Regions from separate parts of the Abyssisolibacter sp. ZYX002 genome, predicted to be linked through region 1. Evidence: riboswitches for the same ligand, from Rfam matches in the RefSeq annotation. Region 1 holds a riboswitch; each other region holds the start of a gene.

Evidence for each region. Region 1 has a riboswitch for S-adenosylmethionine ahead of metF (methylenetetrahydrofolate reductase [NAD(P)H]). Riboswitches for the same ligand answer to the same signal wherever they lie in the genome.
Region 2: another riboswitch for S-adenosylmethionine. It lies ahead of P3X86_RS10970 (methionine ABC transporter ATP-binding protein); the one in region 1 lies ahead of metF (methylenetetrahydrofolate reductase [NAD(P)H]).
Region 3: another riboswitch for S-adenosylmethionine. It lies ahead of P3X86_RS11335 (homocysteine biosynthesis protein); the one in region 1 lies ahead of metF (methylenetetrahydrofolate reductase [NAD(P)H]).
Region 4: another riboswitch for S-adenosylmethionine. It lies ahead of metK (methionine adenosyltransferase); the one in region 1 lies ahead of metF (methylenetetrahydrofolate reductase [NAD(P)H]).

Annotation. Positions count from the first base shown of each region.
Region 1 is NZ_JARMXH010000002.1:598,914-601,123, forward strand. It holds gene P3X86_RS08815 (polysaccharide deacetylase family protein) at 1-481, shown strand, start outside; SAM riboswitch class I at 627-723, shown strand; SAM riboswitch class I at 783-883, shown strand; gene metF (methylenetetrahydrofolate reductase [NAD(P)H]) at 1,023-1,910, shown strand; gene P3X86_RS08825 (methionine synthase) at 1,894-2,210, shown strand, end outside.
Region 2 is NZ_JARMXH010000003.1:196,264-198,473, reverse strand. It holds cobalamin riboswitch at 66-245, opposite strand; SAM riboswitch class I at 603-703, shown strand; gene P3X86_RS10970 (methionine ABC transporter ATP-binding protein) at 960-1,967, shown strand; gene P3X86_RS10965 (methionine ABC transporter permease) at 1,960-2,210, shown strand, end outside.
Region 3 is NZ_JARMXH010000003.1:275,577-277,786, reverse strand. It holds gene P3X86_RS11335 (homocysteine biosynthesis protein) at 1-1,007, opposite strand, end outside; SAM riboswitch class I at 1,138-1,234, opposite strand; gene P3X86_RS11330 (hypothetical protein) at 1,491-1,700, opposite strand; gene P3X86_RS11325 (hypothetical protein) at 1,731-2,120, opposite strand.
Region 4 is NZ_JARMXH010000010.1:100,451-102,660, forward strand. It holds gene metK (methionine adenosyltransferase) at 1-995, opposite strand, end outside; SAM riboswitch class I at 1,173-1,286, opposite strand; gene P3X86_RS19205 (COG2426 family protein) at 1,376-1,819, opposite strand.

The DNA.
Region 1 (2,210 bases):
TGGTTATCCCTCTCATTTTAATTATGCTGCAAATGAACTATCTAAAAGAGGAATGTGCGGAACATTTTATCTTATTACATCAACTTTATTAAATGATACTCCTCGCTCTCCAGATCATGTGAGAAAAATATTCTATGATGGTATGGAGATTGGTAGTCATACAGTAACTCATGTTGATTTTCATTATAATAGTAACGCCAAAATCAGTAAAGAAATTGCTCAGTCTAAAAAAATTCTTGAAAAAATGATAGATTCTAAAATTACTCATTTTTGCTATCCTGCAGGTCATTCTACGGTTTATGGTATAAATGAAGTAAAAAAACATGGATATTTGACTGCTGTTAAAACAAAATATGGTATTAGTAAAAAATCTGACGACTTCTTAACACTAAAGAGATTGAGAATAAACTACTATGATACTGCTAATTATTTCTTGAAAAGATTGGGTGGTAATGTAGCGTACAACGCATCACATCAATAAACTTAAGAGTTTTATTTGTTTATATATTATTCTATTTTATAACTTAACATTTATTGGCTACATTTATATTCACTTTTTAAATATCTGCTTATTAAAATATGTTGACAATTTCGCTTTATTGCATTATACTTAATATAATTTAATAGTCTTATTAAGAGTGACTGAGGGATCTGGCCCTACGAAGTCCAGCAACCTACTATAAGTAAGGTGCTAAAACCAGCGGCTATGCCGAGTGATAAGAGATGATTATAACCCTCTTTTCATTAAAGAGGTTTTTTTATTTTATAAAACAATTAAATATTTCTTATTGAGAGTGACTGAGGGATCTGGCCCTATGAAGTCCAGCAACCTACTGCAAGTAAAGGTGCTAAAACCAGCGGTTTATTAACCGAATGATAAGAGCTTAAATAGAAACTCTCTTATCTTAAGAGAGTTTTATTTTTACTCAAAATTAACAGATTCGTTACTTATAGATAACTGTATCATCAATAATAAATAGTATTGTTTATATTACTTTACTCATAAAAAAGGAGAGATTATAATGTATATTAGAGATATGTTTGACAAAGAAAAATCACTTATTTCGCTAGAAATATTTCCACCAAAAAAAGAATCAAAAATCGAAACAATTTATGATACTATATTCAAACTCAAAGAACTAAGACCAGATTTTATAAGCGTGACATATGGTGCTGGAGGTAGTACTAAAGATACAACGATTGATGTTTCATCATTTATTCATAGAATTTCAAATGTTCCATCATTGGCTCATTTGACATGTCTAACTTCAAATAAAGAGGAACTCAATATCACCTTAGATAGTTTGCATAAACAAGGAGTAAAAAACATACTAGCTTTACGAGGAGACTATCCTTTAGAAGGCTACCATGAAAATCATGGTTTTAAATATGCTTCTGATTTAGTAAAGCACATTAAAGAAAATTATGATTTTTGCATAGGAGGAGCGTGCTATCCAGAAAAGCATTTGGAGTGCGAATCTTTACACCAAGATATTGATAACTTAAAACAGAAAGTAGACTCTGGAGTTGAATTTTTAATTTCACAGCTATTTTTTGATAATAATTTATTCTACGAGTATAAAGATAAAGTTAGAAAGAAAAATATTAATGTTCCTATTTTAGCAGGTGTTTTACCAATTCTTAATAAAAATCAAGTTAAGAGGATTATTGAGCTTACTGGTTGTTCATTGCCTAAGAAAATCAAAAAGATTATAGAAAAATACGAACATTCACCAAATGCTTTAAGAGAAGCTGGTTTAGCATATGCAATCGAGCAAATTATTGATTTATTGTCATGGGATACAGACGGTATCCATATCTATACTATGAATAAACCAAAGGCAACTAGTCATATTTTAAATAATATAAAAGCGATAAGAGGAGTTGTATGTGATGAATGTGCATGCTAACAAGCGTGTTGGTCCATTAAATATTGACCGTAATGAAGTTTTGCGTTATCTTAGATATAAAAGCTCTGACATTGATAAATACACAATGGACATGATAACTGAATGTATCAAGGAAGTGAAATCTATTTCTAGTGGTAACTATATTTATAAACTTTTTGATATAGACATCGAATACAATATTTATCTTTATGAATGTGATACGGAAATAGTTAGTGAAAATTTAAAACAGCATTTAAGCAATTGTGATAAGTGCGCAATTATTGGTGCTACTTTAGGTATTGATATTGATAATAAAATACG
Region 2 (2,210 bases), on a different contig from region 1:
ACATATGGAAATTATGTGTTTTAATAATCGAATGTTAATATTAACACACTTCCCACCGAAGTAGTTACAATCCTCAATCAAAGGCAGGTTTCCTGACTCATAGATTTCTTTACTCTCTTTCCTTCCCAACATAGTCAGTGGTATTAAGATTTCATATCTATTTACAGTAGCGGGGGCTGTAGGGGTTTTTCACCTCTTTCCCTCTTAGCTCACTATTTATGAGCACCTTTGATATTATTTAATTTATATATATGATTATTATATCACTATATCAAACAATCTCAATAGTTGAAAGGATATATTTTTACTTTGTTAAACTAGCCAAACTCTTAGTATTAATACTTTAGTTTTTAATTGTAGTTATTTAGCTATATGGACTTAATCTACATTGTTCTACCATAACTAATATTTTTTCACACTAAATATATTACATAATATAATATAGTATAGTTTGATTTATCACCTTGTGTACATTCTACTATCCTCAAATTTCAGGATTTATTGTTATTCTTTTACTTAAAATGGTTAATATATTAAAATTTCTTGACTTTTATTTAGAATACATCTATAATAGATTTTAATAACTGAATATAATTTTGATTTCCTTATCAAGAGTGGTGGAGGGACTGGCCCTATGAAACCCGGCAACCTGTACGTTATGTACGAGGTGCTAAATCCTGCGAATAATTTCGAAAGATGAGGGAAGCGGTTTTTTTTAAAAAGCTTCTTTCTTCTTTTAGAAAGAAGCTTTTATTTTATTTATGACAAAGTCATTAAATTTCTAGACTGTAGTAAAAGCACAAGTCGGGGGCGTTCTAAAATTGAGTGGCAGAGCTTATTTAGAGATAAGTGAGCAACGGAAATTTTAGTAACAACTCAGAAATTGGGTTTTTGTCTAACTGTCTGTAGCTTCTTTCTTTTTAGGGAAGAAGCTTTTTATATTTAACTGGAGGTGCAATATGATAAAAATAAAAAATCTGACTAAAACATATACCAACAATTCTACTGTAACTACAGCTGTTGACGACATAAGTTTAGATATCAATGAAAATGAAATTTTCGGCATTATAGGTTTAAGTGGTGCTGGTAAATCTACTCTTATCAGGTTGATAAACAGATTAGAGGAAGCCACAAGTGGAACTATTCTCATTAACAATACTGATATAAACAGTATAAACAAAAAACAATTAAATGTTTTTAGAAAAAAAATAGGTATGATATTTCAACATTTTAATCTATTAAAATCAAGGACTGTTATCAAAAATATAGCATTTCCTCTTGAAATAGCTGGCTTTGATAAAGATACTATAAATAAACGGGCTAAAGAACTTTTACACTTAGTAGGTTTAAGTGATAAAGCTTTAAGTTATCCAAGCGAGTTAAGTGGAGGTCAAAAGCAAAGAGTTGCTATAGCTAGAGCTTTAGCCAATAACCCAGATATATTATTATGTGACGAAGCTACTAGTGCCCTTGATCCTAAAACTACTAAATCAATTTTAAAGCTATTAAAGAATATTCAAAATAAACTTAATATCACTATTATATTGATAACTCATGAAATGGAAGTAATCAGAGATATTTGTGATAGAGTAGCTATCATGGAAAATGGAAAAATAATCGAGCTTGATACCGTTAACAAGGTGTTTAGCAATCCTCAATCTAACACAGCTAAAGCATTCATATCACATATGACTAAAGATGATATAAGTCTAGCTACATTATCTGATAGCTCTAAAGTTTATAAATTGATTTTTAATGGTGATATCTCTCACCAACCTATTATATCTGATTTAATTAAATCTTTTGATATATCTATAAATATTCTTTCGGGCCATATTAATGAGCTATTGTCTACTAGTTTAGGAACTTTGGTGGTTGCATTTAAAGGTGATGATAATGAAATTGACAAGGCTATAAATTATCTTAATGAAAAATCTATAAGATTGGAGGTGATTCGTAATGAGTAATTTTATTAGTTTAGTTTTACCTTCTTTATTTGAAACTATATATATGGTAATACTATCTAGTAGTTTTGCTATTTTACTTGGTTTCCCTCTTGGTATATTACTATTTATTACTGAAAAAAATGGGATATATGAAAAAAGAACTCTTAATTCTATACTAAGCTTTATAGTCAATATATGTAGATCTCTACCATTTGTTATATTGATGATATTGGTTTTTCCGCTTTCAAGACTCATAGTAGGTAC
Region 3 (2,210 bases), on a different contig from region 1:
ATTTCTTTTCCATCAATTACTACTTTTCCACTTCTAAGTTCTTCATAGCTAACTTTCGCCACTGAAGGTTTATTTTTTTTCTTAACACTATAATCTATAACACTTGTATATATGTCTTTATTTTCTACACATACCTTTTTCATCATATCTTCATCCAATATTGGTATTGGGATACCTATACCTACAAAAATAGATGTACCATAGTTTTCAAATACAGCAGGCTGAATATACTCAGTATCCATATCCTTCAAATCTCCAATAACAGCTAGTGTTGCTGCTGGTCCTAAAGTCACACCATTAACACCTCTATTAGCCGATGAATTAAACTGTGTTCCTTGCCACGACACATATCCTTGAGCCCCTGCTAGGAAAATCCTAGTACCTATTCCTATAGTTCTGTAATTAGGATCATTTAGCAATGGACTAAGTTCTCCTGATGTAGAATAGTTAATATTACCCTTGCTTGGCTTTAATATTCCCATATATGTGTATATCTTTTTATCACTAGTATTTATTGCGGCTGCATAATTTTGATAAGCATTTCTAGGATTAAAAAGATAAGCCTCATTTAGGTCTTCTAATCTTACATTAGTTTGTACTTCACTTCTTGGATAACAATCTGTAGGACTTGCTTTGGCTTTCAATTCTATTTCTTTACCATCTATTAAATCACATATTACATGAGCACCACCATATTCTCTTCCTCTGTCTAATGATTCTTCTGTAGCACCTATGTAGGTATCAACTGCTGCAAGCCCTCCGCATGCCGTAACATTGTTTAGCGTGATTTTGCTCATCTTAATAGGCGGGTCTGAATGCCCGAAATTTAAAAATGCCCCAGATGAACACATAGGTCCAAATGTTCCTGTGGTTACTACATCTACCTGCTTAGTAGCTTCTTCTATTCCTTTTTCTTTTACAATACCGATTATTTCTTCTGCAGTTACAACCACTGCTTCCCCTTTCCTGATTTTTTCATTGATTTCTTGATAAGTTTTTTTAATCATCTTTTAACTTACACTCCTTTCTTTGTGAATAAAGTTTAATAGTTTTTAAAATTTAACTAACTATTGTCACGTTATGATATATAATATAAAAAAACTTTCTCTAAATGATATAGAGAAAGTTCGTTGATAACTCTTATCATTCGGCTATGCCGCTGGTTTTAGCACCTTGCATAAAGCAGGTTGCCGGACTTCTATGGGCCAGTTCCCTCAGTCACTCTTAATAAGATTATTTAATTCGTTCTAATATATTTTTATAAAATTTGTTGGTATACCAACTTAATTAATAAAGATTATAAACTAAATATTATGGGCTGTCAACAAAAAAGTTTTATTAACTTATTCAATACTACATTTCTATTTTATTTCAAAACTGAACCTAAAAAGGGATTAAGTAACCATTGAGTTGCCAAAAACATCAATAAATTAACAATAAATAAAAAATAACAACTATCCAATATCTTCGTTATAATTAAGTCACCAATACTACTTCATTACAGAAGAATAAAGCGTAACAACCATCAAGTCGTTACGCTTCACTACTTCTTTAGATTTAATTTCTATTTGCTTACTAGTATTATCTATACGAAACTCTCCTTTGTATATTAGATGTGATACTGGTATTATTTTATACCCCTGTTTTGTCAGTTTATCTAATATTAATGGTAAAATGATTAAAATTATTTTACATATCATTTTTAGTAGTTCAACATTTAAGTTACATGATTATTCAACCTTAATCTTTGTTATATTATCATCGTATATTGAGTATAAAAAATCAAAGCTTATATTTTTTGCTTTAGCAAATTTATCATCATTTAATCTAATAGTATCATTCTTATCGATACAATATGATTTAGAACTTTCTTTTCCCTGAAAATTTATACGCAAATACGGCTGTTGTATTGTATCACTACATTCTTTAAACTCAGCTTTATTAAATAACTCTGTTAATTGTTTTATTTGTTCTTGATCTTCTATTATAGCTACACTACTATTAAAACCATACCCTATTACAACAGTGTTTATATCCATATTTTCTTGTGTTTTAGAGTTTTGGCATCCCACTATAAATAATACAATTAGAAGTGAATATCCCAATATAAAATTCTTCATCTGACCTACCTCTCTCACTAATTAATTTAGAAATCAATCTTATATTTCCAAAAAGTGTTTTTAACTACTGTAGGATATGGGCAATGCATT
Region 4 (2,210 bases), on a different contig from region 1:
TCAATTTTTCCTGTGCCAAAAGTATCTACATATATTGAAACAGGATATGCTACTCCTATAGCATAAGCTAGCTGTACTTCACATTTGTCAGCAAGCCCTGCTGCAACTATGTTTTTAGCAACATATCTAGCTGCATAAGCTGCAGATCTATCAACTTTTGTAGGATCTTTTCCTGAGAAAGCTCCTCCTCCATGACGAGAGTATCCACCATAAGTATCTACTATAATCTTTCTTCCTGTTAATCCTGCATCTCCTTGAGGTCCACCTATTACAAATCTTCCTGTAGGATTGATTAGGAATCTAGTGTTATCATCTAAGAATTTAGTTGGCACTACTTCTTTTACAACTTTTTCTATCAAATCTTTTTCTATTGTCTCTAATTCAACATCAGGACAATGTTGTGTAGATATAACTATTGTATCTACTCTATGAGGTTTATCATCATGATACTCTATTGTAACTTGTGTCTTTCCATCTGGTCTTAGATATTTGAGGGTACCATTTTTTCTTACCTCTGCAAGTCTTCTAGCTAATTTGTGTGCCAATGAAATAGGTAATGGCATAAGCTCAGGTGTTTCGTTACACGCAAATCCGAACATTATACCTTGATCCCCTGCACCTGTAGCATTTTCAGAATCATTTATTTCTCCTTTTTTACTTTCAAACCCTTCATCAACGCCCATAGCTATATCTGGTGATTGCTCGTCTATAGATGTAATAACTGCGCAAGTATCTCCATCAAAACCATATTTAGCTCTTGTATAACCTATATCTTTTACTGTCTGCCTAACTATCTTTGGTATATCAACATAGCAACTTGTTGATATCTCTCCAGACACTAATACTAATCCTGTCGTTACGGATGTTTCGCATGCAACTCTAGAATTTGGATCTTTTGATAAGATTGTGTCTAGTATTGCATCTGATATCTGATCGCACATTTTATCTGGATGGCCTTCTGTTACAGATTCAGATGTAAATAACCATTGTCTCATAATACAACCCCCTAATTTTATTTTTTAAACGAATAGTAAGTGGAATCAACTCCCATCGTGACCCAAGATTTGCCTGTTATAGCAAATCTCAAAGGAACTGCTATATGTATCTATGTCATATCTAAAGTTGTTCAAATTAAAAAATCTCTTCCTTAAGGAAGAGTTGTCTATAGCACTTCCTCATCTTTCAGATGTAATATCTGTAGGATTTAGCACCTTTCCTATTATTGCTAGTAATAGTCGGTTGCTGGACTTCATAGGGCCTATTCCCTCAGTCACTCTTAATAAGGTTACTTATTTAGTTTTACGTTCTCTCTTATAATAGCATATGTTCATAAATGTTGCAATACTTTTTTACATTTTTTTGGTTTTTTGTGTCTTTAATTAATAATAACGACGCTTAAGACGTAAACAATCATTCCAGATGTTATTACTCCTGACAAGATAGCTTTTAATGCATCTTTGTATTTAATCCTAAGTAATGTTGCGACCAAGCAACCTGTATAAACCCCTGTAGATGGAACAGGTATTGCCACTAACAAAAATAAACCAAAGACCTCGTATTTTTTTACTCTTTCGCTCTTACTCATCGTTCTTTTATGTACCCAAATAACATATTTCTTAAAATATTCTATTCTATAAAAAAACCTCAGTATTGGTAATATTGTTTTTAGCAATATTGGCACTAACAGGCAATTCCCTACAATACTTATAAACAAGCTAAGGGTAGGATCTATTCCCATTGATACACCAACTGGAATTGCCCCTCTTAACTCTACTATTGGAACCATCGACATTAAAAAAACTAAAACATATTTTTTCATGTAATTATCCTCGTTCTTTGTGATTACTGTATAGTTATTAAATATACCTATTGTTAGCTAATTATATTAATTGCAATTAAATAAATAACATGCGTAAACGCGGATATACTAATTATCGTAATCACTATGTAATATTAGTTACCCCTAAGTAAATAATTATATATAATCAATCTGATAACTGTTAAATAAACAATCTTTTTTAATACTTTACATCTTATATATAATATCACACATTTATATTATCATTAATACTGTCCGATGTCTATGTGTACCGCCCATATTCTTAAAATTCTATGTAATTACTACCATGTTAATTAATTCTTTTGTAATTTATTTGTAATGCTTATATAATAATTATATATTATAATTAATGCTATACGCTGTATATGAA